DNA from 2 places in the Nostoc sp. C057 genome. Region 2 is predicted to be linked to the other one. Evidence: riboswitches for the same ligand, from Rfam matches in the RefSeq annotation. Region 2 holds a riboswitch; the other holds the start of a gene.
What was found. A riboswitch is a leader RNA that binds a small molecule or an ion and turns the genes downstream of it on or off. The one in region 2 is predicted to bind cyclic di-AMP.
Positions count from the first base shown of each region.

Region 1: another riboswitch for cyclic di-AMP. It lies ahead of FD724_RS29790 (glycosyltransferase); the one in region 2 lies ahead of FD724_RS02220 (universal stress protein).

Region 1 is NZ_CP040281.1:7,022,295-7,041,230, reverse strand. It holds gene egtC (ergothioneine biosynthesis protein EgtC) at 1-388, shown strand, start outside; gene FD724_RS29825 (hypothetical protein) at 741-1,055, opposite strand; gene FD724_RS29820 (hypothetical protein) at 1,810-3,102, shown strand; gene FD724_RS29815 (PAS domain-containing protein) at 4,054-5,223, shown strand; gene glpK (glycerol kinase GlpK) at 5,354-6,868, shown strand; gene FD724_RS29805 (MFS transporter) at 6,873-8,159, opposite strand; gene argC (N-acetyl-gamma-glutamyl-phosphate reductase) at 9,178-10,146, shown strand; gene FD724_RS29795 (DUF1350 family protein) at 10,317-11,315, opposite strand; cyclic di-AMP (ydaO/yuaA leader) riboswitch at 12,300-12,514, shown strand; gene FD724_RS29790 (glycosyltransferase) at 12,676-13,947, shown strand; gene FD724_RS29785 (hypothetical protein) at 14,052-14,249, shown strand; gene FD724_RS29780 (microcompartments protein) at 14,872-15,513, shown strand; gene FD724_RS29775 (pentapeptide repeat-containing protein) at 15,524-16,330, shown strand; gene FD724_RS29770 (glycosyltransferase family 4 protein) at 16,704-17,891, opposite strand; gene FD724_RS29765 (PAS domain S-box protein) at 18,116-18,936, opposite strand, start outside.
Region 2 is NZ_CP040281.1:534,373-547,390, reverse strand. It holds gene FD724_RS02255 (dienelactone hydrolase family protein) at 1-486, shown strand, start outside; gene FD724_RS02250 (PHB depolymerase family esterase) at 497-1,438, opposite strand; gene FD724_RS02245 (hypothetical protein) at 1,558-1,800, opposite strand; gene FD724_RS02240 (MFS transporter) at 2,611-5,730, opposite strand; gene FD724_RS02235 (high light inducible protein) at 6,359-6,571, shown strand; gene FD724_RS02230 (high light inducible protein) at 6,614-6,817, shown strand; gene FD724_RS02225 (SLC13 family permease) at 7,006-8,343, opposite strand; gene FD724_RS02220 (universal stress protein) at 8,612-9,229, opposite strand; cyclic di-AMP (ydaO/yuaA leader) riboswitch at 9,479-9,611, opposite strand; gene FD724_RS02215 (ABC transporter ATP-binding protein) at 9,629-10,465, opposite strand; gene FD724_RS02210 (ABC transporter substrate-binding protein) at 10,573-11,703, opposite strand; gene FD724_RS02205 (IS5 family transposase) at 11,762-12,586, shown strand; partial or broken gene FD724_RS02200 (substrate-binding domain-containing protein) at 12,807-13,018, opposite strand, start outside.

The sequences.
Region 1 (18,936 bases), 1.0 Mb from region 2:
GACTCAAGATTTTTACGAAAAAATTAATGGTAATACTGACTCTGAACACATTTTTGCATTGTTACTTTCACAAAGTCAAATTAACAAACATCGGCCTCCAGAGTATGCTTTACGTACTACATTATTAACACTATTAGAGATGGCAAAGCGCTATCAAGTAGAAGCCTCAATCAATGTAATCTTTAGTGACGGGCATCGCCTAATAGCTTCTCGATTTGCTACAACTTCTCCGGCTCCATCTCTTTATTGGATTCGAGACGATCCGACTTTTTCAAATTCTGTAATTATTGCGTCTGAACCTCTATTTATAGGTAACTGGAATGCTTTTCCAGAAAATAGCATAATTACTGTGGGAGCAGACTGTGAGATCCAAATCGAGCAAATTTAGTATAAAAGAAGCTATTTTTCAAACCTTATCTAGGCTATCCATGCAATACTAGCTGATTGATGCGTATGCAGATATGTTGGAAAGTAGGGTATGCCTAACATATATAGCGGTTCTCAGTTGAGTTCAATATAGACCATAGCCCCAACCTTGTTATGTTGAGGGATAACACTCAAATCTTCTCTTCTTTTAGAAGAGGGAAATGGAAGTGTAGTCAGGGTATATTGCATACAAACGAGAACCGCTATTGATGAGATGCTTCTCACCCCAGCAAAAGAGAACAATTAGAATCTCTGTTGCTGGAGTCATATTTTCACTCAATAAATTTGAACGTCCTGTAAATATTAGCCGTTGATTATTGCTGCATCGAAGGTGTGGGAAAAATTCTGCTGAATATAGGAAGCCGTGGCTTTGGCTTCGTTGCAGCTATATTTGCATTAACAGCAGAAGAGTTATTGCTTACCTCAGAGAGAATAGTTGGTTTGTTATTAGTAGAATTGGGAGAATCACTCAATGGAATAGCCAAAGGTGAATTTGAAGATACAGAACTAATATTCTCAGTATTTTGATTGTTGGGCTTTACCGGAGTTTGACCTTGACATGGAGTAATCATCAAAGTCGAAGTTGTTCCTAATGCCAGTATGAGTAAATGAGAAAAATATTGTTGCATGGAGATTTGCAAAATGGGTTGGTAAATATTAAAATTTTCAAGGAGTTGTGCTTGCTCCTAGTTATAAATAAACCGTAGCTATAGGATGTAAATCATGGAAATGTTGTCCTATAAAACCTGATTTTGGGGTTTCATAAGTGAATGAGTACTAGCACTTACTAGCAAATTAATTATCTGAAAAAGCTTAAGCGTACCGAGTTAAATACCCTATAAATTAAGGGTGATGTAGATTTCTCTTTAATAAAAAGAGAATGGCTATTTCAAGACTGCTGAATCAGTCTGTTAGAGAGATAGCAAATAGATACACCTGAAATAGCTGACGTTTTTGTTCATCAACTAAGCCAGCACAACCATTTATACTTTAGTTGTATTTCACCTATTAATAAAAGAGGAATACTACTGATTTTTTAATAAAGCTAGTTTATAGGAGATCAACTCTTAACTCGCATATTTAAGTAACTAAAGCAGAAAGTATATGAACTTTTAATAAAACCTGAGCTTTATGAAGTAGCTTATGTAAATAAATACGTGTATACGTTCAGTAATAGATACTATTTGTTTATCTCCATACACCCTAAAGACGCATCCCGTTCACCAGCCAACAATCAAGTGAGATTTTTTTGAGCTTATGTCGATATTTTAAGCTTTACGATCCCATCTGAAACTTTCAGAGCATCTGGGGATTCTTACAAGTTAGACTAGACTTCTCTAGTTAGGAATAGCAATACCCACGCCCCTATTTTTCTGAAAATATATGAAATTTAGAACCTTCAAATATCCTTTCGCACTCATGCTAGTCAGCTTCAGTTTTTTGCAGACAGCTGATGCTCAAACTCCTGTAGCTGAAATTTCCAAGCTATCTCAAGAAGTTTCTGTACTTCGGAAACAAGGCCCAAGCGGGTTACAACTATTTCTCAAATCTCATGCGAATAAGTTAAATATTAATTCTTCAGATGCGGTTCTACCTTCATCTGCACTCCGGGTAGCTTTAGATGAACTCTGTCAACAACGAGATTGTTATGCCTCTCGTCTGTACTGGTACACTGATATAGAACAAGCCAAAGCTGCTGCTAGAACTAGTGGTAAACCTATTTTATCTCTGCGGTTGCTGGGCAGACTGGATCAGGATTTGAGTTGTGCCAATAGTAGGTTTTTCAGGGTAGCACTGTATCCTAATAGTGAAATTTCTAAGCTGCTTCAAGACCACTTTATCTTGCACTGGCAATCGGTGCGCCCTGTACCTAAAGTAACTATTGATTTTGGCGATGGACGCAAGTTGGAGCGGACAATTACAGGCAATAGCATTCACTATATATTAGATGCATCGGGTCGTCCAATCGACGCAATTCCAGGATTATATAGTCCCAAAGCATTTTTACTTCAGTTAAAGCAGGCTGAAGTAGCGGTAAAAGATTATAGTAAACTTGCAAAAAGCGATCGCGAGGCTTTTTTAAGAAAATACCACAGCGAGCGTCTAAACTCTATCCAAGCCCAATGGGTTGCAGATTTATCTCGCCTGGGTATTAAGTCTCCCCCTAAGTTGGTGAAAGTTCCGAGCAATCCCAGTCAGCCACCTACAGCAGAAAGAGCAAGTTCTCTAGCAGTTTCTAAGATGAGAGTTGAAACGCCAATGCTGATTGCTTTTCAGTCTGATGTTGAACGGAATCAAAATGCTTTAGCTGAAATTACCGACCAGGAAGTTTGGAACAAAATTGCTCAACTCTATGCCACCGATGTCAAGCTAGATCAAAATAGCATCTCTTTAATCAGAGCTAAAAAGTCTCAGCCTGTCAACACGAAAGAAGATAATTTGCCGATAATAGTGAAAAAATTTGAAACCACGATGGCTTTAGATACAGTCAGAAATGAATATATGCTACACAGCCAAATTCATCAATGGTTTATGCAAGCAAAGCAAACAAGCAGTGTGGAAGCCCTAAATGAGCAAGTATACGCCCAACTTTTTTTAACTCCTAGTTCTGACCCCTGGTTAGGGCTTTTCCCCAGCGATAGCTACAGCGCTATTGATAATGATGGCATCCGTTAAGTTAATACAGCATATTTTAGGTATTTACACCACAACTGAGACGAGGAGTTGAGAATCGGACAGTGCAGTTCAATTACTTGAAAAGCGCTGTAAATTGAAGCAAATAAAAGGGAGTGACGAGATTTTATAGTATTGACACCTCACCCATCACTCCTCATAACTTGCGCGTTGATTAGCTGTTACGCATTGTTAAATTACATCAGCTGACAGCTTCATTTATCCTCTAACTAAAGAGGCGGATAATTGTTAAGTTGTTATGTGATTTCCTATACGCCTATTTTTAATTTACCAAACAGAATTAAGTAATTAGAATTCCGTTTGGTATTTTATATGACTGGCAAACTTCAGTTTTCCTTTGCCCTGTGCTAAAGAATTCTATAATTGATTTTAAGATCGAAAGACTTTGATTCCCTACTTTTTACAGAAGTTGGAAATCTTGTTGTGAAATTTGTTATCAATAAATGTATTTATAAGCACAAACAAACTTAACTTAGATTATATGTCTTTGGTAGTAGTAGCTTGATTCTTGTGATGGAAGTTGGGGAAAATATTATCAGTTATTCTAGGTAATATTGAAAACAATTATCATTAACACTAAATCATTCATTGGGGGAATGACAAAGTGGCTTAAACAATAGTGAAAAATTCAGTTTGAGAACGGGGTTTTTCTGGTTATGCTGTCTTATCTAAGTTTGTATACTAGTCCTAATTTTTACTGGCTTATTAGCTTGATTATAAATGAGCCTAATTTGAGGTCAGCAAGTTAGGCTCTCTTATTGGATGATTTTACCGAATTGTCCCACCAAAGGTAGACGTAATAACTAGCAAAATACCGTAAGCTTAATTGTATCAAAGTATTCAAATGTTTGCAAGTATCAATAGACACTCTATAATTTCTTACTAATAGATTTTTTTTGCTCAACCTCTGCAAATAAGTAGCGGCAATTTAAGGTGAACATAGAAAAATTTATCCAACGTACAGAAATATTGCACAAGCGTTTAGCAGATTTATACCAAACTGCTAGTGTATTACCTTGGATTCCAACGGATCTACTGCCGCAAGCTTTAAAGGAACTCTATAACACCTTAAAGATAGTACAGTTAGCGGCACAAGAACTGTATCAGCAAAATGAGGAACTATTAGAAACACGAAATAGGCTAGAAGCAGAACGCCAACATTATCAAGACTTATTTGAGTTTGCGCCGGACGGCTATTTAGTAACTAATACAGAAGGAATGATTCAAGAAGCTAACCATACCGCAGCGAGGTTGCTCAATGTTTCAAAGCATTTTTTGGTGGGTAAACCAATGATGAACTTTGTTCCTCTAGGAGAACGTCAACAGGTTCGCTGCGAACTCATCCAGTTATCTGAATCAGACAGAGTTAAAGAGTTATTGGTACGCTTGCAAAAACGTCATGGTGAGTTTTTTGATGCAGCTTTGACAGTGACAGTTGTCCGCAATCAGCAAGGTAAGGCAATCTCTCTGCGTTGGATAATGCGTAATATTAGTGACCGTCAGTATTTAGAATCAGGAATAGTCAATAATGACGGCGATTTGTTCAACGATCGTCAAGTGCATAAACATTCCAAAGGAGAAACTATTCCACTCAATCCACTAGTAATTTGGTATGTTTCTCAGGGTTTGGTCAAACTCAATACTTACTGTGAAACGGGTGAAGAAGTGTTGATAGGATTGGCAACAGCAGGAATGGTTTTTGGCTCTAGTTTGACTTCTTTAAATATCTACCAAGCAACAGCTTTATCTGATGTAAAATTAGTATCAATTTATGCGGCAGAGATAGAGGCTTCTCCAAATCTGAGCCATACGCTTTTACCAAAAATCAATCAGAGGTTACGGCAAACAGAATCTTTTTTAGCTATTTCTGGAAGGCGACGAGTACAAGAGCGCTTGCACTATCTATTAGAACTTTTGAAACGAGAAGTGGGTGAAACTGTGCCGGAGGGAACTCGCCTAAGTGTTCGCTTTACTCACGAAGATATTGCTAGCACCTGTTGTACTACCAGGGTAACAATTACACGATTGATGGGCAAATTACAAGAAGAAGGTATTATCAGTTTTGATTCAAAAAAACACATTATCTTGAGAGATTTCCATTAATTACAGATGGGGATCTGGTGAGAAAAGATGACCTAAATGTACACAAAATAATGTATATGTGATTTAATACGCATTTCTAAAATCACTATGCCTAGGTTGGGCTACACCTACGCAGTATGTCAAAGCAGCTATGCACACACTTGGCAACACAACTTTATCATCGGGCTACATCTTAGCACTGGACTTAGGTACAACAGGCAACCGCGCCTTTGTGTTTAACGCAGACGGTAAGATTGTTGGGCAGGCATACAAAGAACTAACTCAGTATTATCCTCAGCCTGGATGGTTAGAACATGACCCTCAACAAATTTGGCAAGATACCTGTTGGGTGATAGAAACCGCCATTAAGAATGCCCAGATTTCTCCATCTACGATCGCAGCATTAGGACTAACTGTACAGCGTGAAACCTGCTTGATTTGGGACAAAACTACTGGTAAACCACTCCATAGAGCGATCGTTTGGCAAGATCGTCGCACTGCTCCCCTTTGTCACGAGTTAAAAGAGCAAGGCTATGCTGATGAAATTTACGATCGCACCGGATTAATCATTGATGCCTATTTTTCTGCTACAAAACTTAGGTGGCTATTAGATAAGTTTACGGATGTTGATCTAAACAATGTCTTAGCAGGCACTATTGATACCTGGGTACTATGGAACCTCACAGGCGGGAAAGTCCATGCTACTGACCACAGCAACGCCAGCCGGACAATGTTGATGAATCTCAAAACCTGTGATTGGGATGAAAATCTACTAAATCTGTTTCAAATTCCGGCTCATATTTTGCCCCAGATTCAGCCGAGTTTAGGAGTATTTGGAGTTACTGATGCAACTTTGTTGGGCGCTGAAATTCCGATTACTGCGATATTGGGGGATCAACAAGCGGCTTTATTTGGTCATGGTTGCGATCGCCCCGGTTTGATGAAATGTACTTACGGAACTGGTAGCTTTTTGGTAGCTCACACAGGCAATCGAATTGTGCGATCGCACGATCAACTTATTTCTACGGTGGCATGGACACAAGCAAATCCAAGCGGAGCATTGGATGTAGGTTATGCCTTAGAAGGTAGTATGTTTACCAGTGGAGCTTGTATTCAATGGTTGCGCGATCGCCTCAAGCTGATTAAAACTGCTGCTGAAAGTGAAACGATGGCAAATCAGGTGAAAGATAATGGCGGAGTCTACTTTGTGCCTGCATTTAGTGGACTGGGCGCACCATATTGGGATATGAGTGCTAGGGGAGCTTTTTTCGGCATTACCGCCAGTGTTCAACCAGAGCATCTAGTACGCGCCGTGTTGGAAGCGATCGCATATCAAGTTCTGGAAGTAGTACAGGCGATTAATTCATCTAGCAGTACTCCCGTTGGTCGATTAACCGTAGATGGTGGTGCTTGCGAGAATAATTTCTTGATGCAATTCCAGGCTGATGTATTAGGTATTCCAGTTGAACGGCCGATAATGCGCGATACGACCGTTCAGGGTGCAGCATTTGCAGCAGGTTTAGCTATAGGATTTTGGGAGAGCTACGAAGCGCTGGTGCAGCAACGGCAAATTGAGCGTGTGTTTGAACCGAGGAGCGATAAGCCATTATCTAACTTTGATACTTGGCAAAAAGCAGTGAAACGCACTCTGGCTTGGGAGGAGTAAATGCTTACTGCTCAGGCAAAACTTCAACTGAATGGTTATTAAAATTTTGTTCCAGATAACGTGGATCGCGCACTCCTACGTGCAAAACTAGTGCTGTAACTAATCCACCTATAGCTGCCACCAAGAAAGCAGTTCTATAGTCAATATTATCCACTATCCATCCACCTAAAAGGGGAGCAAGCATTGTAGCAGGGGCAACAAGGGTATTACCAAGACCAATATAGGCTGGTCGTTGACGCTGATTACCAAACTCTAAGGTCATTACCGCAGCAATATTTTGCAGAGCGCTCATACCTATTCCCGCTCCTATAAATACCAAGTAAAAACAGTTTACATTTGTTGCTAGCCCAGCTAGAATCGCGCTGAAAGCACAAACAACAGAACCAACTTCCAAGACCAACTTGTTACCCCAGCGATCGCCTACCCAACCCAAAACCAATCCAGCAATAGTTTGCGTTCCCATCAGCACGCCAGTAATTAACCCAATAGATGCTTCTCCCATACCTTGATGGTGTACGGCATAAAGTGTATAAAAGGGAAGTGGCATTAGGGCTAATTGTGAAAGCATACGTGCGATCGCAAAGTAACGGAAATTCTTATCGCACCGGAGAATCACATTAAGACTGTCCCAAAATTCACGTCTAGTTTCAATGGTCGATAATGAGTTGTTTACTGGCTCTCGCGTCCTAGACATAAAAAACCAAGATAGAGCCATCGCAACGCTGGCACACAAAAAACAGAGAACAAAGTTAAATGGCTGGGCAATTTGCTTGAGTAGTAAACCAGCACTCAAAGCACCAATGATACTCATCAGATTAGCAGCCGCAGCTAAAGCACCGTAAAAAATGCCAAGCCTTCCCGATGGAACAATTTTAGCAACCATACTTTGCCAAGCAGGAGCGCTAAATCCGCTACCTAGTCCCTGCCAAATGAGGATGGCGAATGTCAAATATAAGATAGTTTGGTGATTGAGTTGTAGCTCTAATAAAGCAACTAGTGCTAATCCTAAAAAAGGAAGTTTTTGGTGAATTGTCAACCACATTACAGTTGGTTTGTAATACTGTAATCGAGCTATTCTATCAGCTGTTAATAGCTGAGGTAGTTGCCAACCTAAACGCGGAATAGCTGGGATCAGACCGATGAGCAATGCAGAATTTGTAAAACCACTAACAAATAGAGGGATAATCGTGATATAGGAGGCAAAACCAGCTCCTAAACCAAAAAATGCACTTTCAACAACATTGACGGTCAAGTTATGACGAAGGTCTTTTTGAATTTTAGAGTTAGGCATTTTTATAGATACTGCAAGTGTAGGTAAGTTTTTATTCCATACCAAAATCCGGCTTGAAAAATCCGCATTTAGAGTGTTAAAAATTGGGAAAATAAAGCTATGAGAAATCTATATCTCAGTTGAAAGAGCGATAAATACCTGTGTTATTTATTACTGTTTTAGTTCAGATTATTTCGGGTATTGTTTCTCTAAAATAGGATAAATACTTTTAAATTTTCTAGTTTTTTACTCACGGGTGATTTTGGTAAACTGGGACAGTATTTTAAACAGGTTTATGTTCTTTTCTTAAGCGCTTAGTAAGTGCTAAGTACCGAACAAAAATCTGAGTTCCATAGATTGTTCCCAGATGCCGCACTTAAATCATCAATTGGAAAATATTTTTGTAAAAAATCTCAAGTTATGAATCTGCAAGGTTTTTAGCAATTTACACTCCAACAATTTGGAATAAATACTGTAAACCGCGATTGTACTGAGAGATGGGGAGAATAAGTCAGGTATTGTCCAGGTGTATTTAGCAGTAGGATGAGGGCAAAGTAGAACTTGGAAACAGATCATCAAAGGGTTGAATGGCACGCTTGGTAAGCTGAAAGCCTTGCATTAACAAGGCTTTTGGGAAATTATTCCTGGTGAAGATGAAGAATACGCCAAGTTGAGGTGGTACTCATACGTGCGATCGCAAAAGATAGAAAGCGATAAAATACTGGTGTAAAGCCCAAGTATGGGAAGAAAGTGTGACTTCTTAATGCCAAGTCTGCGGAGTTTTTCAGTCGGTAATTATCTAATTTTTTACCACTTTATAAATTAAAGGATTGAAACCATCCGTTTTCTGCATAGGAGAAGAGACATTTAAAGCCTTTTTGAAGATCCTTCAGAAAGTGCAGAGTAAACAGTTGCGAGTCAGAGTTCCCCAGAACTATTGCGTGGTAAGTTTGATTTGGGGTGTAAATTCCCATCTTAAACTTTGATAACTAATAGCTGTTTTAAAATACTACTGACATCTAAGGATACTCCCCGCATGATTACTAAACCTAAGATTTTCATTGATGGCGAATCAGGAACCACAGGCTTACAAATTTATTCACGTCTTAATCAACGGGATGATATCGAGTTAGTTAGCATTGAGACATCTAAACGTAAAGATGCAAATGAGCGAGCTAAACTAATCAATGCCGTTGATGTTATTATTCTCTGCCTACCTGATGATGCAGCCCGCGAAGCTGTTAGCTTAGTAAGTAGTACTACGGTTAAAATCCTTGATGCTAGTAGTGCCCATCGGACAGCTAATGGCTGGATATATGGGTTCCCCGAACTCAATCCAGGACAGCGAGAGAAAATCGCCAGCGCTCAGTTTGTCAGCAATCCAGGTTGTTATCCCACAGGATTTTTAGCCTGTATCCGTCCGTTGATTGCTAAGGGACTTTTAAAAAATAATTTTCCCATCACCGTGAATGCAGTATCAGGTTACTCAGGTGGCGGAAAGAATCTTATCAAACAATACCATACCTTCCATGAACAGCAAGCCGGGGGTGAGTCACTATATCCTTATGGAATCTACGGTTTGCAGTTTGGACATAAGCACGTCAAGGAAATGCATTATTATTCAGGGTTAGCATCGCCGCCACTATTTGTCCCTTCAGTAGGGGATTTTGAGCAAGGGATGCTAGTTCAAGTGCCTTTGCCGTTAGGAACTTTGGATAATCCACCATCAGGTGAGGTAATCTATGAAGCGATCGCTGATTACTACCAAGGTGAAAAGTTTGTGCAGGTTGCTCCATTCCAAGATTCTACTCTGCTGCGAGACGGAATATTTTTGGATGCGATTGCAGTGAACGGCACTAATATTGTTCAGGTTTTTGTATTCGCCAATGACACCACCAAAGAAGCATTGCTAGTTGCTCGTCTCGACAACTTGGGCAAAGGCGCATCAGGAGCCGCAATCCAAAACCTAAACATCATGCTGGGCTTTCCTGAAGAATTGGGATTGTGATGAAAAAGCATTAGGGAATGGGGAAGAAGCAGGGGAGCAGGGGGAGCAGGGGTAGAATTCGTAACTCCTAACTCTTCACGGGCTAAACGCCCCGCTATCGCTAACGGAACTGTTTTGCCCAATGTCCAATTCCCAATTCCCAATTCCCAATTCCCAATGCCCAATGCCCATTATTTTGATTCTTCTTTGAGTGCCTCAAGTAATTCAATTACATGATGCTCAAAGTCTCTATTTCGATCTTGAACTGACTCAATTAAAGGTTTATCAAAAAGATTAATGACAGTATTACCTAATTGAATACCTAAAGGTTTTAAATGCCCACCGTCTAAAGTTTCGATAAATTTTTGAGGCGGTCTTTTCAAAATATCAGTAAACCATTCACAGGTTAACTTAGCAATATTATCAGACTTAAAACAGACTAAACCCATGATATTAAATAACCCACTATCCTTGATTAAATTCTTGGTTTCTTCAGGGTTTGGTTTCACACCCCAACCAAGATTATCGATGATATCGGCTAAAAATTGAGGGCGAATTGCGCTGGCTGTATCGCTAATATCAGGAGCTAAGAGGATAGAAACTTGCCCTCTAATAAAGACACTATTAATTTTAATTTCCCGACCTACGTAACTATAAATTAGTTTCTGATCTTCTATAATTTTTCGTTTAAGTTCCTCAACGAGAATGTTAATATCTTTAATTACACTTTCTATTTGGGACTTATCTGAAGTATGAGATAGCAGATTCCGAATAAAAGTTTCTCTTTTTTTAATATCATCTGGCAGAGCAGTAAATCCTTCTAAGAGGGAAATATATTTACAGCCAAGGCTATGTCCAATCCAAGAAAAGTTTTTATCATCTAGATAGGCTTCATAATCATATCTCTCAACACTTGCCATCCTTACAAGCTCTGGCAAAATCTCATACTGCTCTCTCATCAAAAAACCAGCTTCTACATAATGGTTGAAAGTAAAATTAAACGGCAGAAGAATAATCGTGTATCCCTGATTAAATAAAGACTGAAGTAGATAGCGATAAAAAAGCATGGGGCCAAATGTACCAAAGAAAGCCCCTGCAATAAATTGAATTACTCCTTTAGGCTGTGGATGCAGAGCAACCCAACTGTGAGAAACGGGTTTAAATCTCAGTTTTAAATTTGTATTAACCATGACTTAGCAACGAGTTCATCTCATTTTGATAGGTGTATATATGACTCATATCTGATTTTTGAACAAGATTTCAGATAAAACCCTGATAAAATAGGCTTTTCAGTCTCAGGATGTTTTCAGAAATCAAATCGGAGTCCTATACTTAATCTCCAAACTGATGTTGCTGCTTTTCGGATTCTTTAAAAAATATTTTCCCAAAACTGAGATACTCGGCTCAATAACATAGTAAAGGTTTGTACCTCTCAAACCATTTATGAAAGAGAGATATTACGATTCTCTAATAAAATTTACTTATAAGACTTCAAGGAGTTGATATCTTCATAGCCAGTATAAATATTGATATTGCCAAATTTAGATGATGCCACCTGGTCTACAAGCTGATGTGGCTATTACCTTAGCTAAGATTTTAAATTTGAATATTCCCCATCAAGGAGAACTTATAGGTCTTGTTTCAATACAGTTCGGATAAGCATTTTTCACTTTCCTTGTGGTCTGGGTAAAAGGGAAAGGATGTATTCAAAACCTTTTCCCTTTACCCTTTAACCGAACCGTATTGGGTCGTGTTTTACATGAATCTTTGGTCAAAGGAGTCAAAAAAGTTACTTTTAAATCTAATACTTTGACATCCCAACCAAGCACTAATGGATTAAAAATGATCCTGAAGTATCAAGCTGTTGGCTCAAATCGATATTTTGACGTTGCTGGTTTTCCTGGTTGGATGCTTGGTTTAGCAAAATAGTACGCCATTGCTATATTTAACTCTTGGAAACTCTCAAAATTATTTCATTCCCAGAAACTAAAGAAAATGTAGCAATCAACATCAGTAAGTATCTTTTTGAGAGCTTCTCAATAACACTAACTTTCCCCTACAGTCTGATTCTTCAAAGCTAGTTACAAAGCGCTTTGAAGTGATTAGCATCACCATTTTTTTGTTCATACTGTTGACATAGTTGATGACTAAAGGTTATAAAACTTTAAGAAAAATAAATCAGTCTGCCTAATCCACTATATTCCCAACAAACATTTGTAAAGGGTAAACCGGAGCGGAGGAACCAAACCTGGGGCGTATTTTGAAGAAAGTTAATAGTTAATAGTAAGGAGTTAAAAGTTACTAAACTCACAACTCATAACTTTCTTAAGAAGGACATCTCTCAGTCCTAGCCCGTCAGCTAACTTCGTCGGCATTGAGAAGAGACTGAACGAGCAGCATTCTTAACAAGTAATGCCTTGTTCTCGTCAGTGTCCTTTGGCTGGTAACTTTGCGGTTCGTTGTGCCTGCCCTCGGCCTTGAGAGAGGATAATAATATCTTGATTTCTGGCGTTTGAGGCAGGATTATTTGCCTTGAGGTGAAAATCAGCTATGTTCCAGAATAAGAAACATCGCATTGCCCTAATTTCTGTTGATGGCGACCCTGCTGTTGAAATTGGTCAAGAAGAAGCTGGGGGTCAAAATGTTTATGTGCGTCAAGTAGGTTATGCCTTAGCCCAGCAGGGTTGGCAAGTGGATATGTTCACTCGTCGTAGTAATCCTGAACAATCTGCGATCGCTCAACATAGCCCAAACTGTCGTACTATTCGGTTAAAAGCTGGCCCAGCTGAGTTTATCGGGCGAGATAACTTGTTCGACCATTTACCTGAATTCATCGAAGAATTCCAGAAATTTCAGCAGCGCCAAGGGTTTCATTACTCCTTAATTCATACCAACTACTGGTTATCATCTTGGGTGGGTATGGAATTGAAAAAGCAGCAACCCCTGATTCAGGTACATACTTACCACTCTTTAGGAGCCGTTAAATACAGAAGTATTGGTGATGTTCCCGTAATTGCAGCCCAGCGATTAGCTGTAGAAAAAGCCTGCTTGGAAACTATAGACTGTGTAGTTGCAACCAGTCCGCAAGAGCAGAAACACATGCGGGTACTTGTTTCTAGCAAGGGAAACATTGAAATGATTCCCTGTGGCACCGATACTGACAAATTTGGGGGAATTCAGCGAACTGCGGCGCGAGAAAAGTTGGGAATTGGCCCAGATGCCAAAATGGTTCTCTATGTTGGTCGTTTTGACCGCCGCAAAGGAATTGAAACCTTAGTAAGAGCCGTTGCCAAGTCTAGTTTAAGAGGTGAAGCTAACCTCCAGCTAGTTATTGGTGGTGGTAGCCGTCCCGGTCAGAGTGATGGAATAGAACGCGATCGCATTGCTAGCATCGTGACTGAACTCGGATTAGAAAATTGTACAACCTTTGCCGGTCGCCTAGATGAAACTGCTCTCCCCTTCTACTACGCCGCCGCTGATGTCTGCGTAGTCCCTAGCCACTATGAACCTTTTGGTTTAGTTGCTATTGAGGCAATGGCTAGTCAGACACCAGTCGTAGCTAGTGATGTTGGTGGGCTACAGTTTACTGTTGTACCAGAAGTTACAGGATTACTTGCACCTCCTAAAGATGAAGTAGCTTTTGCTGCTGCTATAGACCGCATTCTTGTCAACCCAGCTTGGCGAGACCAATTAGGTGAAGCGGCTCGACAACGGACAGAAATTGCCTTTAGTTGGTACAGTGTCGGATTCCGACTGACTCAGCTTTACACTCGTTTGTTGGCTCAAACTGCACCCAATACCCAACTCCGAATTGCAGCTTAATTTTTACAGCTTTGTGCGCGGAACTAATATCATCAGAGTGATTTTGCCGCGCCCAAATAGCCAACGACAAACTACTCAACCTAGTTAATTAGGAAGTCAGAATTATGTTGCATATCGGGGATTATGCTTTGCATCAAAGAACAGGGCAAATTGGTCAAGTTTTCGGTTATGGGCATGAGGTAATGGATGGAGTGTACATAACTACCCTCAAAGTCAGAGTGAGCAAGCATAAAGGAACTCGTCGTCAAAGCAGATTTCTCGAAGATGCTTACTCCAGATGGATACTGGCAGAGGCAGAATAAGGGACTTACAGCGAAAAAACATCCCATCTCCGAATATCACAACTGTGCGTACATACAAATAATTTGGGATAATTTATTTTTTGGAAGTCCCTAAACAAATAGATTTGTTTTTCTATTAAACGCAGAAAAACAAATCTAGTTGTCTATCGCAAAAGTTTTGATAGGTTTGTAGTAAGCACTTTAGTGCTTGAATATTTGAGGACTAAAGTCCTCACTACAAACGTATTTACCACTCATAACTAATGCGATAGACAAGTAGTAGCATTGTCAATTTAATTGGCTGCGGTTTTGGCAGTATTTTGAAGATAGCGGGAAAAGTTTAGTGAACTTTTCCCGCTTCAGTTTAGCTAAAGACTTTTTTTGTCACATTAACTCGATCGGTAAATCAAAACAAGCATTGCCCGATTTAGACATTGCAGGCAGCGATTTGTGCGTAATAAAGCTTGTACAATTATCAAGGCGGTTTTTACTGCCAGAATACTTCTCAGGTGTAAAATTTATCGACAGCAAAATTTTTCTACTTTGTATTTTTTCATGCTTCACTTGTGGCAAAAATTACCCAAGTTAGGCACTCATATCTTGCAATAGATAACTTTTACCCTTATGACTGGAGAGCAAAATCTTGGGAATAGAACTACGCAGTTTCGTATTTCTCGACAACCTGCAACCTCAACATGCAGCATATATGGGAACAGTAGCCCAAGGCTTCTTACCATTACCAGGGGATACATCACTGTGGATTGAAATCTCTCCTGGTATCGAAATCAATAAGATTACGGATATAGCCCTGAAATCTGCCTCTGTCCGTCCGGGAGTACAGGTAGTTGAACGACTATACGGACTATTGGAAGTTCATTCTAGCTCCCAAGGTGAAACGCGAGCTGCTGGTCAAGCAATTTTGGCGGCACTAGGAGTCAAAAGAGAGGAATGTCTGAAACCGCGTGTTATTTCTAGTCAGATTATCCGCAACATCGATGCTTATCAAACACAACTGATTAATCGCACGCGCCGGGGACAGCTACTACTAGCAGGACAAACACTATATGTATTAGAAGTGGAACCTGCTGCTTACGCCGCACTAGCTGCCAATGAAGCGGAGAAAGCGGCGAGGATTAACATTCTTGAAGTTCAAGCTGTAGGTAGCTTTGGACGACTTTACTTAGGTGGGCAAGAACAGGATATTCTAGCAGGTGCGGCGGGAGCTTTAACGGCCATTGAAAGTGTAGCTGGCCGAGCAAATCCTCTAGGTGGTCGTCAGGAGTAAAGGAGAGAAAATGGCAAATCGAGAGCATCTAGCTTTACTCAAAGCAGGTGCAGTGACATGGATTGAATGGAGAAAGAGAAATCCTCAGATTGAACCAGACCTCAGTGCTGCAAATCTGCAAGGGCATAACCTCAGAGGCGCAAACCTCCAGGGGGTAAATTTGAGAAAGGTAGATTTAGGTAATGCTTTACTGGTGCGAGCAAACCTCAGTGGTGCTGACCTCAGTAGTGCCAACCTCAGCAAAGCGTTTCTCATTGAAGCTAACTTGAGTGATGCTAGCTTGAGTGTTGCTAACTTGAGTGGTGCTATACTTACGCAGGCAGATTTGAGCCAGGCTAATTTGATTGGAGCCGATTTGAGTGAGGCGAATTTGAGAGGCGCTGCGATCGCTCATGCTAATCTAATTGGAACTGACCTAAAAGGCGCTAACTTGAGAGATGCTGATTTAGGTGCAGCGAAGCTAATACGGGCGAATCTATCTTTTGCCAACCTGATTGAAGCTAACTTGATTGAGGCTGACCTCAGCGAAGCAAGCTTGTACGAAGCGGAAGTATTGGGGGCTTATCTTTATAAAACTGACTTATACAAAGCTAATTTGAATAAGGCTCGCTTCAGTGGTGCTTACCTGTTGCGGGCTAACTTAAGTCAAGCTGACTTGAGTCAAGCTGACTTGAGTTGGACTAACCTGAGAGGCGCAAATTTGGCAGGGGCAAATCTCAGAGGAGCCAACCTGAGAGGAGCCGACATAAGGGGAGCTAACCTCAGTGGCGTAAATCTTCAGGAGGCAATTATGCCTGACGCTTCAAAGCACGATTAGTTAGGAACAAAAGGTAATTGTGTTGATTGTTACAAGGTTGGCGGTAAGCGTAAAGCTCAGTCACTTCAGTACTGAGATATAAGCGACGTGAGCAGTAATAAAGGCAAATGAAAAATCCGGTTCCTTCCCCTTTACAAAGGGTTTGAGGCTCTATTGGGCGTAAGTCCTACTTATTGAAGAAATCGCCTCTGTGAAAAGTCTCTTAGGGACTTCCAAATAAAACAATATCCCAAAACTAACGCAAATAATTCTCTCTATCTCTTCTCCCTCTGTGTTGCGCCAGTTGCTTCAAGTCGGGGAACCCGCCCAACGCACTGGCTTCTCTGTGTCTCTGTGGTTCGTTTATTTGGATAATTTATTTCTTGGAAGTCTCTTACCAGGAAATTTGCGATCGCTCTTGCACAACTCGCTGATATACTTCTTGAGTTTGCCTAGCTAATTTCGGCCAGCTAAACCGCCGCTCTAAATCCTCATAAGCGTTATCCACCAGCCATTGTCGATAACCTGGATTTTTCAACACTTCCAAAATTCCCCAAGCTAAAGAGTCGGAATTGTTCACCCAAGTAACAATGCCTGTTTTGGTATGTTGCACTACTTCGGGAAAACCACCTGTATCGGAAACCACTACAGGCACGCGAGAAGCAAAGCTTTCTAAAGCTACAATTCCAAAGGGTTCGTAAAGACTAGGAAAAACGGCACAGTCAGCAACAGTTTGGAATTTATCTAAGTAATCATCAGAGAGAAAACCTGTAAAATAGCAATGATGCCAAATTCCCAAATCCCAGGTTTGGCGCTTGAGATGGTCAGTATTGCCGCCACCAACGATGACAAATTTAACGTTACCTCCCATTTCCGAAAGGATTTTGGGTGCAGCATTAAGTAATATCGGTACACCTTTTTCGTAGGTCATGCGACCGAGGTAGTAAACGATTTTCTCATTGTCTGTAGCAAATTGGCGGCGAAAATCTAGTGCATGAAAATCTACGTGATGCTGTTTCTTTTCGGCTCTGATACCGTTATAGATAACATCGATTTTGTCCCAAGGACTGTACAATGCTCGTTCTACCTCTTGGCGCATATAGTCGCTACAAACAATAATTCGCCAAGCATTATAAGCTAGCAAGGTTTCTTTGCCATTTATATAGCCTTGAACCTCTGTGTGAATACCGTTATAGCGTCCGTATTCTGTAGCATGAATTGTGGCAATTAGTGGTATTTTAAAATTATGCTTGAGAGCGATCGCAGCATCTCCAACTAACCAATCGTGAGCATGAATTAAATCAAAGGGCCCTTCCTCCAAGATCAACTTACCACCGTGATCTCCCATACTCAAGTTGAGATTCACTACCCAGTGGAAAAAGTCGTTACTATGTGCCACTGGCACCCGATGTACCTTTACTCCTTCAACCACCTCATACATCGATGCGTGACCAAACTCCGCCGTAATCAGATGGACTTCATGTCCTAGCTTTACCAGTTCCGGGTACAATTCCGCTACATGTCGCGCAATTCCCCCAACAATCCTTGGCGGAAACTCCCAACTCAATACCAATATCTTCATCTGTTAGACTCCCCGACACTTTACAAATATCTAAACAACTACATTTACCTAAAAATACAAGTCTGGCGAATGCAGTGAGTACTTTTACTAAATTTTTAGATTTTTTAACAGTTATTTTGTTAAAGCTTATCAAAGGTTATCAACTGTGTGCTATCGATAGGAAGCAATGTATGATGCTAATTCGTAATTTAAAACACTTGAGTGCCCGTTTTGTAACTCAGGCTTTAAGAAGGGGTAACGACGCAAACAGTATGAACTCGATCGCGTCCTTGCTGTTTGGCTATATAGAGTGATTTGTCCGCAGCATTAATCAAGTCTTGCGGCGAAGTTTCGGAATTTGGCACAATGCTGGCAACACCTAGACTGACAGTAACGTGATCGCACACACTAGATTGAGCATGGGGAATGGTCAAGTCATAGACTGCTTGTCGAATAGTTTGAGCTACAGAAATTGCTCCTTCAATCTCTGTATTAGGCAGAATCACAGCAAATTCTTCGCCGCCATAACGAGCTACTAAATCGGCTGGACGCTTAATAACACTTTTAAGCGCACTCCCCAATTGCCGCAAACAATCATCTCCTGCTAAATGCCCGTAAGTATCGTTGTAGCGTTTAAAAAAATCGACATCGAACAAGATTAAAGACAACGGCATTTGCTCGCGTTTGAGTCGATGCCACTCATTCTCAAGATACTGATCGAATCGACGACGATTGGCTATTTGAGTCAAGCCATCTAACGTGGCCAATCTTTGCAGTTCTTCATTGGCAGCTTGTAATTGCTGGTAGAGTACTGATTGATGAATAGCGATCGCTACCTGACTGGCTAACTGCTGCAACAAATTAACTTCAAATGCTTGCCAGTAACGAGGTGCGCTACACTGATGAGCAATGAGTAAACCCCACAGATGCTCCCCATTCAAAATCGGTACTACCATCGCAGCCTTGATTTGATAGAGTTGTAATAACTCAAAAACATCGGCTGAAAGATCAGACTCCTGAATATTATGCAGGACTGTGGGTAATCCCTGATAATAGTAGCTAAAAT
Region 2 (13,018 bases):
ATTCGCCCAATTGTTGCCAAAGTACCAGATTCTCAAGTGTTATCCGATCTCGATGCGACGGTAAAATGGGCTGTGAAATCAGCTAAAGGCAATGCCAATAAATTGGCGATTACAGGTTTCTGCTGGGGTGGCCGCATTACCTGGTTGTATGCGGCACACAATCCCAAGGTGAAGGCAGGTGTAGCATGGTATGGGCGACTTGTGGGCGATGCTACCGAACTTCAGCCCAAGTATCCAATTGATATTGCATCAAAACTGACAGTCCCCATTCTCGGACTTTACGGTGGCAAAGATACGGGTATTCCCCTTGATACAGTAGAACAGATGCGCGATCGCTTAAAGTCTAGCAGCAGCAAATCTGAAATCATCGTCTACCCCGATGCACCGCACGCTTTTTTTGCCGATTATCGCCCCTCCTACCGCGAGAAAGATGCTAAGGATGGTTGGAAACGTCTTTTGGCGTGGTTTAAGCAAAATGGTGTTTAACGGTATCAGTTTACGAACTGTGACTTTGAAAAAAGTTCCAAATTGTTTCACTGGCGTTCAGCCCCAGATTTGCATTGAATTTGTTTAGATTTTTGTCAGTTGAGGAACCACCAGGCCAGAAATGTCCACCGTTTATTACCGCTAGCTGCCAGACTTCTGAGTTGCCACTACAACCTGTGTAGATAGCGGTTTTCACTTTATCTTCAGCAAAGTCAGGAGATTTATTTGATGAAGTACATTGATCGTGCGATCGCCAAAAATCTACCATATCTGAAATAGAAAGCAACGCTCCTCGTTGAGTATGATCGTCACCTTCATAAAGTACATCGCGATCGTTTGTACCGTTGATCGTTAACATTGATATGGAAGTTCGAGGCTGGCAATTAGATTTGAGTCTAACTGGGAGCGAACCAGCTACTGATGCAAAACCAGAAATTTTATCAGGTAACTTACAAGCCAGTGCTTGAGTAAGTATTGCACCTCTAGAAAAACCAGTGGCATAAATTTTATGGCTATCAATATTGATTTGCTGCTGAAGATGATTAATCAAAGCATTGACAAACGAAACATCATCCACCCTTCCTTGAGTGTTACCTCTAAGGCTCCATTTTTGGTCAATTCCATCTGGATAAACAACAATAAATCCTTTTTTATCTGCTAATTCATTGAAGCGAGTCACATTACTGATAGACTTACCATTACCATCATCTCCATGAAACACTAAAACTAACGTCATTGGGCGGTCTGGATTATAAGATTTGGGAGTGTACAAATAGTAAGTACGTAACTTTCCTTGATCATATAGTTTTCCATAATTATCACCACTCAAGATTTTTGCTTTAGTTATATTTTTTTCTTCAGCCTGAATGGAATCGCAGGCTGTCAATAAAGTAATTCCAAGTATAACTATGAGAAGTTTTTTTAAAATCCGAGAATTTTGATAAATATTCATGTTAATTAAATTGATTTATGTTCGATACTTTTATTTATTTTGTAAGTCTTATTTAGCACAAAAATTTTACCTAATAGAGGCTAACAACCCTACTTGAGTTGTTAGCCTCCATTTAGATATTAAACTCTTACATTTACATAACGAGCAGGAACTCTAACCTTAACCCACCTATTACCGCGTCGTACTGTTTCCCAATGTGCCGGAATCAGCTTTCGTTGAAATCGGGCAACAACAGGTTTATGCACAATAGCAACTGTATGAACATTGGGTTTGACAAGGATTTCTGCTGCTGATGCCTGCGATGGCAAGGAGGAAATTGCCAATGGGAGAGCAAGTAATGTACCTAATAAAATACGTTTCATCTTCAAATTTCCATCGATTTACTTGAGATTTTTACAGCATTTATCAATAATTTATGAATAAATATTCTTACTTGTTAGGTTTCCAGTAAGTTTGTTTGTTACACGAATTAATTGATTTGCTGTATTACTGTTAGTTTAAAATACTAAATAATAATACACAGTGGAATAAAGTCATAATTTAAGCATGACTTTATTCACATTTTGGGTTTTAGATAAAACAATTTTGCCATTGCTATCACTGAAGGTTTTGTCAACTATAGCTGTTCTTAGTTGAGTAGGTACTGAGAGGATGTTTTAAAAGTAATTGGCTGTGCTTTTAAGTACTTCTAGATCCCCCCTAACCCCCCTTAAAAAAGGGGGGAACCGGAATTAAAGTCCCCCTTTTTAAGGGGGATTTAGGGGGATCTGAACTTTTGATACCGATAAGGGGACTTTTAAAACATCCTCTGAACCCTACCCTCAACCCTTTAAGAATAAGCGAGGAGCTTGCTCTGAAGTATATTATTTGATCGTGTCTTTTCCATTATTTTAAATTGCTACTTATGTAAAATTTATTAACTTGCAGAAATAATGGGGCGATCTACTGAGAAAAAGCTAGAATATTGCCAGTTATTTAATAATATTAAAGCATTAAATAAAATCTATCTTTACCTATCTAATTGCTGAAATTAAAGCGGTAAGAGATATTCATATATGACTATATTTAAAAGCATAGTTATACCAATTCAAAATTAGAAAAGCTGACATCCCAAATATAAAAAAGCCTCCCATACTGGGAGGCTTAAATGTGAGCGGAGACAACTTGTTAAACTACGGCCTTGCAGCCAGCGCTCCTCCTAATGCAGAGAAAACGGCGGAGACGGATGCTGTGGCAAACAGCCACCACGCTGCTGTAGCTGCGGCTTTACGGGTTTCTTCAGCTTGTCGCTGTGCTTGATGCTTCACTTGTTCTAGGCGGCGTTGGGCTTCTTGCTGTATGCGTTCTGCACGTTGCAATACTGTGTTGCGGGCCCGTTCAATTTGGTCGATGATCCGGTTGGCATCTTCCTCAGAGATGTCCTCACGAGAACTCATAATTGCTACTAAAGTCTCACGATCAAAAGAAGATAAGCGATCGCGCAGGGCATCAAATCCCGCTTGCGGATCGTCAAAAAATGTGCGGACATCGTGTTTGATACTGTCGTAATTTAGTTCCGGGCGATCCAGGGAGTTAAGATAGTTGCGGATGCGGGCAAAAACCCCATCAATTGCATCTTGAATGCCTCGTTGGATATTCCGCACTTGTTCTACAAATTGATCCCTGACGGAGACAATGTTATCGGCAATCCGCGCTGCTTCTTCATCAGACATATCTTCCCGAATCTTCAGCAGGGCGATGATTGTAGAACGGTCAAAATGGGAAAGGCGATCGCTAAAACTTTCTACCCCCACTCGCGGATCGTGCAAGAGTAGTTGCAGATCGCGTTTAATACCTTCAGGATTGAGTTCTTCTTTACCAGTTTGGCGCAGATACTCTTCTAGATAAGCTTTGAATGTTTCTGCTCTTTGCTGTGTACGAGTAGCTAAACGACGAGGCGCACGTATAAAGTTACGAATCGAAGTTTGGGTGGAATCAATGATTTCATTGACTTGTTGTTCGCTCAAATCTTGACGTTGACTGAGCAACTTCACCAGCGTATCTCGGTCTAACTGCGACAATCGATGGCGCAGTGCGCTGGCTCCCTCTTTGGGATTTTCAAACAATTTACTCAAATCTCGCTGAATACCTTCAGGATTCAGTTCTTGTTTACCAGTATTCCGTAGATAATCTGCGATCGTGGTGGTAACAGAGTCGTATTGCTCTTTGGCTTTATCTACTACAGCTTGGGGTGTGTGGCGAATGTTATGCCACGACTCTTCAGCCGCATTGATAATTTGATTAACTTGATCTTCACTCAAATCTTGGCGCTGACTCAACAATTGTACTAAGGTATCGCGGTCAAAGCGAGACAACCGCGCCCGAATTGAGCTAATTCCAGCTTGGGGATCTTCTAATAGCTTTTTGAACTCCGCACGGATGGCATCAGGATTCAGTTCTGATTTCCCGGTGTTACGCAGATATGATTCTACATTCAGCCACAGAGTTTCTGCTTGATATTGTGCTTGTTCAGCTAATCCTTTGGATTCTATCAAGACGCGATCGCGTTGTTTTTCCAATTCATCCAGAATGCTGTCTACTTCATATAGCTGGACATCATTCCGTTCCAGCAATATCTCCCGAATTTCCTGACGTTCAATGTGCGCCAGTCGTAATGTCAGGGTTTCATAATCTGCATCTGGGTCTTGCAACAGTGGTTTAAAATTCCGCTCAATGCCTTCAGGTGTCAAATCTGTTTTCGGAGTAACGAGCAGATAACTTTCTACTGCGCGTTGCAAGTCTTGGACTATTTCTCTTTCTTCGATACCTGTAACTGTCACCAGCACATCTTTGCGGACAACTTCTAGCCGATCTGCAATGCGCTGAATTTGGCTTTGGGTAAGTAGTCCTCGTTGTTGGAGAATTTTGACGAAATCGTTACGTGATAATCTTTCTAGTTCTCTGCGGACTATTCCAGGGTCAGCTGCTGGGTCGTAAATGACATCACGAAATTCTTGGGCGATTTTTTCTGGGCTTAGTTGCCAAGCATAAGTATTGTACAGATAATTTTCGACATCAGATCGAATTGGGCTATAGGGTTGTGATGGTGTTGGCAAACCTAACTTATCTGCCTGTTGGGTGACTTTATCTTTGGCTGTGGTAAGGCTACCCAAGATTTTTTCCACATCCAAATCAGATAAATCTGTGCGTCCCAACACAATGCCGGTTAAGGCGGATAGTCCTTGCTGGATTGTACTTTGAATTGGCCCAGTAGTAGATGCCTTTTGATCAGCCTCCTTGGAACCACGTGTTTCTGAAATTAATCGCTCCAGCTTGGCGTTAAGTTCATCTGTCTTACTTTGCCCTGCTGGAAGTGATTTCAGATAATCCATTAACTCACCCATCCGGTCTTCGGTGGGTGAATGCTGACTTACTACCTGTTGCCAAACCTTATATAAAGTATCAGCAATGCGGGTAACGTCTTTTTTGGAAAGGTCGGTACGGCTGCTGACTAACTCGATAAACTTTTGGCGGTCAATGTTGCGAATATCTGGAGTCCCTGCGATCGCTTTTAATTGGGGATCGTTGAGTAAATTTTCAAAATCACTCCGAATTTTCGACACATCCAACTCTGGTGGACGCAGCTTATCTAAATAATCTTCTATGTTCTCCCGAATACTTCCAGGGTCGATGCCGCTTCCTAATTCTCGGCGAATGGCGGCGGCGGCGGCTTCAGCTGTTGCGACAACTTGATTATTGACAGCTTTCGCGCCTAGTGCGGCTGTAGCTGTACCCATAATCGCTTGAAAACCGGAAGTTGCCGTATTTACGACTGAGCCAATTAAGGAACCCACAGTAGTGGAACTTACCCAAACGAGGAGTAAAAAGTAAGCACCCCAAATTACTAAACCGAGAATTGCTCCCAATCCTGGATCTAAGATTACAAGGCTCAATTTAACTGCCAGGAAACAGGCAATTAATAGAGCGATCGTTACAGTGAATAACGTCCAAATCCCTACTGCTGTACCGATTTTGCGAATGCTGCCGCCCAAACTTCCGACTTCCCCAGAATCTGAATCCGAGTCAGATGAGTGCCCCAGATAGGAAATACCGGCTGCAAGGGAAAGATTAGTTAGAACTAATTGGAAAGCAAAGGCTAGGATCACGCCGGAGATTAAGGCCACAAAAAAGCGCGGCCCGGAAGTCAGAACCGATGCCTGTGCTGGCGTGACGTTTGAGGGATCTACTGGAATCTGTGCTAACCACAATAGTGGTTTGTAGAGTCCCAGCATGATTTCCGTACTTTGGAACATTGTATTTCCTTCTACTAAGTTTAAATTTGGGGAATTAAGATTTTCTTGAGAAGCAACTCTTAGTATTTTTGTCTGTATCTATGGCAATACCTAACTGTTTAGTTCAGAATCGTAGAATTTAGCTGTTGAAAGCATCTCTCCAAGGGCTGAAAACTATATACAGCAAAAGATATAAATTTTATTATCTAACGATAAAAGTAGTTAAAAATTTGGTTAATTATTGGCTGCCACGCTCTTAATTTTAACTGCTTAATCAAAATAATTGATTTTGCCCAAGCTATAGTTTGATTACTATAACTTTACATTTATTTATAATTATCTTTTTATCACCCTCTCAGGGTGGATTTGTCTGCACTAATATGTTGTTGATTATCGTCCCCAAGAAGTGCCTGTAGTTTGTGCCTACAGGCAGAAAGCAATCTAGTTATAAATAGCTACATTAAAGTTAACAAATGAATTGTTGATGACAACAAGATGGCAACTCATTATTCCAGAGATTTGCCAATACTTGCATAAAGAATAATTTGCTTTAGAATTTAGTCGGTTATAGTGTCCAGCGCGATGTTTTACATCTGATTGACTGCTAGAAATTAAACATCTCAAAAGCTAAGAAATTTTGGAGAAACAAATGGCAACTCAAGAAGCTCGGTCTTCTACTGACCTACCACCTGTTGCACCAGAATACAACGGTATAGACCGTAACGCTTTTCTGTTTGGCTGGACTCCTCAAGCCGAAATTTGGAATGGTCGTTTGGCAGCAATTGGTTTTCTCGCCTATTTGCTTTGGGATTTAGCTGGCTATAGCGTTTTACGCGACGTACTGCACTTAGTTGGCTACTAAAGATTGAACCTTTGAAAACTTACTGGATATTGGAGAAAAAAAATGGAACCTCGATCTTCTACTGATTTAGCACCTGTTGCTAAAGCCTACAATGGTGTAGACCGCAATGCTTTTTTGTTTGGTTGGACTCCTCAAGCCGAAATTTGGAATGGTCGTTTGGCAGCAATTGGTTTTCTTGCCTATTTGCTTTGGGATTTAGCTGGCTATAGTGTCTTACGCGATGTATTGCACATAATTAGCTATTAGTAACCACAGCTATATAAGCTGTTACGCCTTTAATTTGCACTAATATTTTTTCAATATGATTGTGGGGTGGGCATCTTGCCCGCCCTGATAATGCAAGTTGTATACGTAACAGCTTAAGACTTCCGCAAATAGTAATCTAAACCCTAGTTTTCAGGTAGGGGCAATTCATGAATTGCCCCTACCTTTATCTAAAGCAGAAAGCGAAACAACACATACAAAGCCGAAGCTACCAGTTGCAACAGCATCACTGGAATGCCGTAGTGAAGGAAAGTTTTAAACGAGATGCGTCGTCCATGCTGCTCAGAAATACCGGCAGCGACGATATTAGATGATGCCCCTACTAATGTGCCATTACCTCCCAAAGTTGCACCAAACATCATGGCATAAAAAAGCGGTAATACTTCTGGGGGAAACTGCCCTTGAAAATCTTGTGCTAGAACTTCTGTGGGTGCTAATCCCACAGTAACAATGTATTGTTTAAGTAAGGGAACCATCCCCACCACTAAAGGAATATTGGGGATTACGCTGGATAATATACCTACAAAAAACAATAAAACCAGGGAACCCAGGATAATATTTTTTCCTAATATTGCTGCCAATATTCCTGATAAACCATTAATTACACCTGTTTTTTCTAACCCTCCAATTAGCACAAAAATACTCATAAAAAATATTAATGTACTCCAGTCTACATCCCGCAAAATATTGTTAACTGAATCGATTCTGCTATGGTGCGATAACAGCAAAGCTAAAGCTGCTCCTAACAAAGCTGCGGCAGCAGGCGAAACCGGAACTGGTAGAGTTTCTCCAACGACAAAAAATAGCAGGACGAAAAATACTATAACTGCGCCAAAGCTTAAAGCTCGTGGATGATTGATTTGTGGATGTGGTAGTTCTTCTAAATTATCTAACTGGGTATTCCAAATTTTACGAAATAAAAATGGTAGTGTTGCAATTACTATAGCAACGGCAATTACTCCTCCTAAACTCAATTTAAACAAATAATCTGTAAAGCTGATATTCACAGCATCACCAACAATAAAGGTAGCTGGATCTCCAACTAAAGTAAGAAGTCCAGCACTATTAGCAACAAATACCATTAAAATTAACAAGGGAACAAAATTTATCCCGACTTCCTTCGCCATTGGTGGAATTAAAGGCGCTAACAACATTACTGTTGTGGCATTTGGTAAAACTGCACAGATAGGTGTCACAATAGCCACAATTCCGAGTAATAAACGCTTGCCTTGTCCCTTAGCCAGGAGTACTATTTGAGTTGCTAAATAATCAAATATCTTGGTAGGTTCAAAAGCCCGTACTAGCACCATAACTCCAAAGAATAAACCGAGTGTTCCATGACTGTTGCCGATGTAACCAACAGCTTCTTCTAAAGTCATGACGTTGGTAAAAACTAATAATAATGCTCCCAATAATGCTGCGATGGTGAGATGTACCCATTCCGTCATCACTAAAATAATGACGCTTATAAATGTAATTACACTAAGGATTGCTTGCCAGTTGTCCACATCTTACTCCTGAAGTTTTATTGGTTGCATAGTAGCGAAAAAAGCCACCTAGTTTTAGGTGACTTATCTTATGATTACAATTGGATAAAAATTACCGAACAGAATTCAGGAGTCAGGAGTCAGAATTCAGAATGGATTCTGTACGACTAGCGGATAGCGCAGCGTTAGCGACGCAGGAGCGTCTTGATTCTGACTCCTGTTAGCGGTAGCGGGGCGTTTAGCCCATTCTGACTTCTGAATTCTTCTTCAATGAAATTTTAAACAGCGATTATTCATCAATACAACTGGGAATACCCAAAACGGCGCAGGGAAAATTATAACCTAATGCTTCAATCATCGGATGATTAACAGATTGGCAACCGAGAAATAGAATATCGGCGGCTTCTGATTCAACAACTTTGTGAAGTTCTGTGGAAATGCTGCCAAAGCGCAAATGAGATTTGAAGGAACCTTGCCATTCTTCAGCCAGACTTCGGGCTTGCCAGAGAATTATATCTGCTTGTTGTAGGGGAGTTACCACTGTCTGCAATTTGGGTTGAGTTAATACCTGTGTCACAGACTTTGATACTTCACTTATTTGACATTCTAATGAAGGCTGTTGTGGAAAGCTCAAGATATTTGGATATTGACTGCTTTGATTATCTTCTACCACATAAACAGCTTGAACAGTGACTTCTGCATTAGTAGCTAAACGCGTTTGATGGGCAATCCAGAAAGCAATATCTAGCGCCGTATGACTGTTAGGAGATGCGTCATAAGCAACAATTAAATTAACTGCTTTTGCTTTTTGAGGTTCTTTAGAGAAAGGTTTTCTTGGTTCTGGCACTAGTACCATTTGTTCAATTAAGTCATTGCGACCTGTGGCACTTTGCAGACGTGCTAACATTGGCTTGATTTGCACAGCTTTACTTCTCCCAATGAAATGAATTAGTAATGAGAAAGAAGCAGGGGGACAAATTTTAGATTTTTGGACTTTCCTGCGGAACGCTACGCGTAGCTTGCTTCCCCGGAGGGGTACGGCTACGCTCAGTCGAACAATTTTGGATTTTAGATTGAGTAACGATAACCAAAATTGCAAATCTTAAATCAGTCCAGGAAACCCCAATAATAACTGTATTACAGCCAAAGTCTTGGGGGTTCCTTCCATTGCCTACGGAGTTAGCTGACGGGCTAAGACTGGAAGGTGTCTCTCATAAGATTAGCCCCAAACATTGGTTCCTCCGTTCCAAATCCAGCTTTCATGAATTTGAATTAGGCTACCCACTAAAAAAAATGATAATCTAATTTACTCGTCTTGTGCAAAATATCGATCGAGAAAATTTAGGGCGTGGTTGCGGAGTTCAAAATATTCTTTTGAGTTTCGCATGGCTGCGCGATCGCGTGGATGCTCAAAAGGAACTTCTAAAATCTCTCCTATACTAGCAGATGGGCCATTAGTCATCAAGATGATGCGATCAGACATATAAATTGCTTCGTCTACATCGTGGGTAATCATCATCACTGATTGACGATTATTTTCCCAAATATCCAATACTTGCCGTTGCAATTTACCACGAGTTAGCGCATCTAGTGCCCCAAAAGGTTCATCCATCAGTAACATTTTGGGACGAATTGCTAAGGCTCTGGCAATACCTACTCGTTGTTTCATACCTCCAGAGATTTCATCAGGATATTTGTCAGCTGCCGCCGTCAAGTTTACCATTGCCAAGTGTTCATTTACAATGCTAATTTTTTCAGCCCGATTAGCATTTTTTAGCACTTCATCCACAGCTAACCGGATATTTTCTCGCACGGTTAACCAAGGTAACAATGAATAGTTCTGAAATACCATCATCCTTTCGGCTCCTGGCTGACGGATTTCTTTGCCATCAAGCCGAACTGATCCGGAAGTGGCTTTTTCTAAACCAGCTACTATCTTTAATAGGGTTGATTTCCCGCAACCAGAGTGACCAATTACAGAAATATATTCATCTTCACCAATCGTTAGATTAACTCCATCTAAAACGACAAAGTTATCTTTATCAGGTGTCGGATAAGACTTGACTAAATTTTCAATTTCTAAAAATCCAGTGCGGGGAAGAACTCCGGTCTGGGTATTAATAGGTAATGAGGTATATTCCATCATCAAAGGCTCCCGAAATAATTTAGTCAATCAATTTTGGATTAACCGCGACTTGTACCGAAAATCTAAAATCTAAAATTGCCAGGGTCAATATTTAAACTTGGGATTTAAGACAGGAAAAAGTTAGTGGGAGCGTTAGCCCTGATAGCAAAACTATTCAGATAACCCACCGGATCGCTGGGATCGAAGCCTTTCTTATCTATAAATACTTCTGGTGGTTCGACCTTGTAATCATCCTTGGGACATTTTATGCCCATTTCAGATGCTATCTCGCGATATAAATCTGTTCTCCAGCCTTGTTGGGCTAGTTTGTCGGCATTTTTGGGAAATTCCTTAATTTGTCCCCATCGCGCTGCTTGTGTCATTAACCAGAGACTTCGCGATTGCCATAAGAATGTTGAGTGTTCTTCTGGTTGTTTGGGAAGGTTGTCAGGAATATCGAAGAAAATGGTAGTATCGGCAGCTTGAATGGTGCGGTCTTTGCCATCAAAGCCGCCATAGTTGTAGTTACCGAGAATTCCGGGACTGGTAAACTTCGCAATTGGGGCATCTTTCTTTTTGGGTCTAGCACCTGTAAAGGAACGTTCTGTTAGCAGTTCAGCTACTTCTTGGCGATTTTCTGCTTTGCTGCAATATTGGCAAGCTTCAATCATCGCCTTAACTAGAGAACGATAGGTTTTGGGATATTTATCGATGAAAGATTCCATTACTCCCAATAAACGATCTGGGTGTCCCAACCAGACTTCTTTGCCTTGTGCAAAGGTAAAACCGATGTTTTCGTTACCTGTAATAGCTCGTGTATTCCAGGGTTCTGCAACCATGTAAGCTTGCATTGCACCAATCCGCACGTTTGTCACCATTTGGGGCGGCGGTACGATGATGACGCGAAACTCTTTAAGCGGATCGACTCCTGCGGCGGCGGATAAGTAACGGATAAAGTATTCGTAAATGGACGAACTTAATACTACCGCCCAAACTTTGCCTTCTGGCGGTTGTTTGTCAAAGTAGCCTCGGAAATCACGCCCAAAGGCTTCTAAAGCACCATCGCCATATTTTTCTTGATATTCATACCACGGACGCAGCCCAAAATCCCACATGGCTTTGTTCATGGTCATGGCGTTACCGTGGCGGTGAATGGTCATTGCTGCACACAAGGAGGCGTGACGTGCGCCTTCTGCACCAATTCTGGCGTTGGTAACAGCACCAGATACTACGGGTGAAGCATAGAACTCTTGCAAAAGTGTTTTGTGGTATAATTAGGGGTTTGGCAATTTGTGATTAGGACTTTGAGGAGCAGTGAAAATAGAGAAAGCCAAGCAGCTTACTGCAAAAAAATTTAAGCGAATGACTGGAGTGAGCCGTAAAACCTTTGAATTAATGGTTGATGTAGTTAAAGCTGATGCTCAAAAGAAGAAGAAGCCTGGTCGCCGTCCTAAATTAATTATTGAAGACCAAGTTTTAATGGTCATCCAATATTGGAGAGAGTACCGCACTTACTATCATATTGGATTAGATTTTGAGCTTTCAGAATCTGCGGTTTGCCGAATAGTTTTTAAAATCGAAAATATTTTAATTAAGTCCAGAAAGTTTAGTCTACCAGGGAAAAAACAATTATGGAAAATATCATCTGAGGAAGGTTTAGTCGTAATGGATGTTACCGAGAGTCCAATTGAAAAACCTCAGAAAGGTCAAAAAGGATTTTTTAGCGGAAAACAGGGAGAACATACTTTAAAAACGCAGGTAGTAATCTACCAAAAAAGCAGCCAAATCATCTGTTTGGGGCATGATAAGGGAAAAATCCATGATTTTCGCTTATTTAAAAATAGTGGAATAAAATTTGGAGAATTAGTTAAGGTAATAGCGGATAAAGGCTATCAAGGAATTGCTAAAATTCATCAATTAAGTGAAACACCAATTAAAAAACCGAAAAGAAAAAAGTTGACGAAAGAACAGAAAAAATACAATCGGGAACTCAATCGATTAAGAATTGTTGTTGAACACGTAAATCGTCGTTTAAAGATATTTAAAATTTTGTCTGATAGATATCGAAATCGTCATCGACGTTTTGGGTTAAGATCGAATTTAATTGCGGGAATTTATAATCACGAATTAGCCATATAAATCGGATATAAATTGGATAAAAAAATCGAATTAATCCAATAACTTCAGTATTAATCAATAACTGAAGTGATGTTTACTGCCATCTTCTTGACTAGCGGTAAGCAAAGCCATGCCGTAGGCTTATCGCCAGATAATACTTGTTAGAAGAAAATCATAATCTCTTACTATTTTAATGTCCCTAAATTGAAAATAAAAATAACCCTTAATTATACCACAAAATATTTATGCAAGAGTTCTCATCTAGGCGACCAAAAATTAAACCGTCGCGGGAGGTGGCCCAGCTAGCCTCGCGGTTGAGTGTGACGTTCAAACCATATTTGTGGAAGAAGCCTTTTTTCCAGGCGATCGCAAATGGCGCACAATCATTAACAGGAACGTAACCAATGGTGAGATCGGATTTTTCTAGGTCTTGCGATCTAACTACTGGTTTTA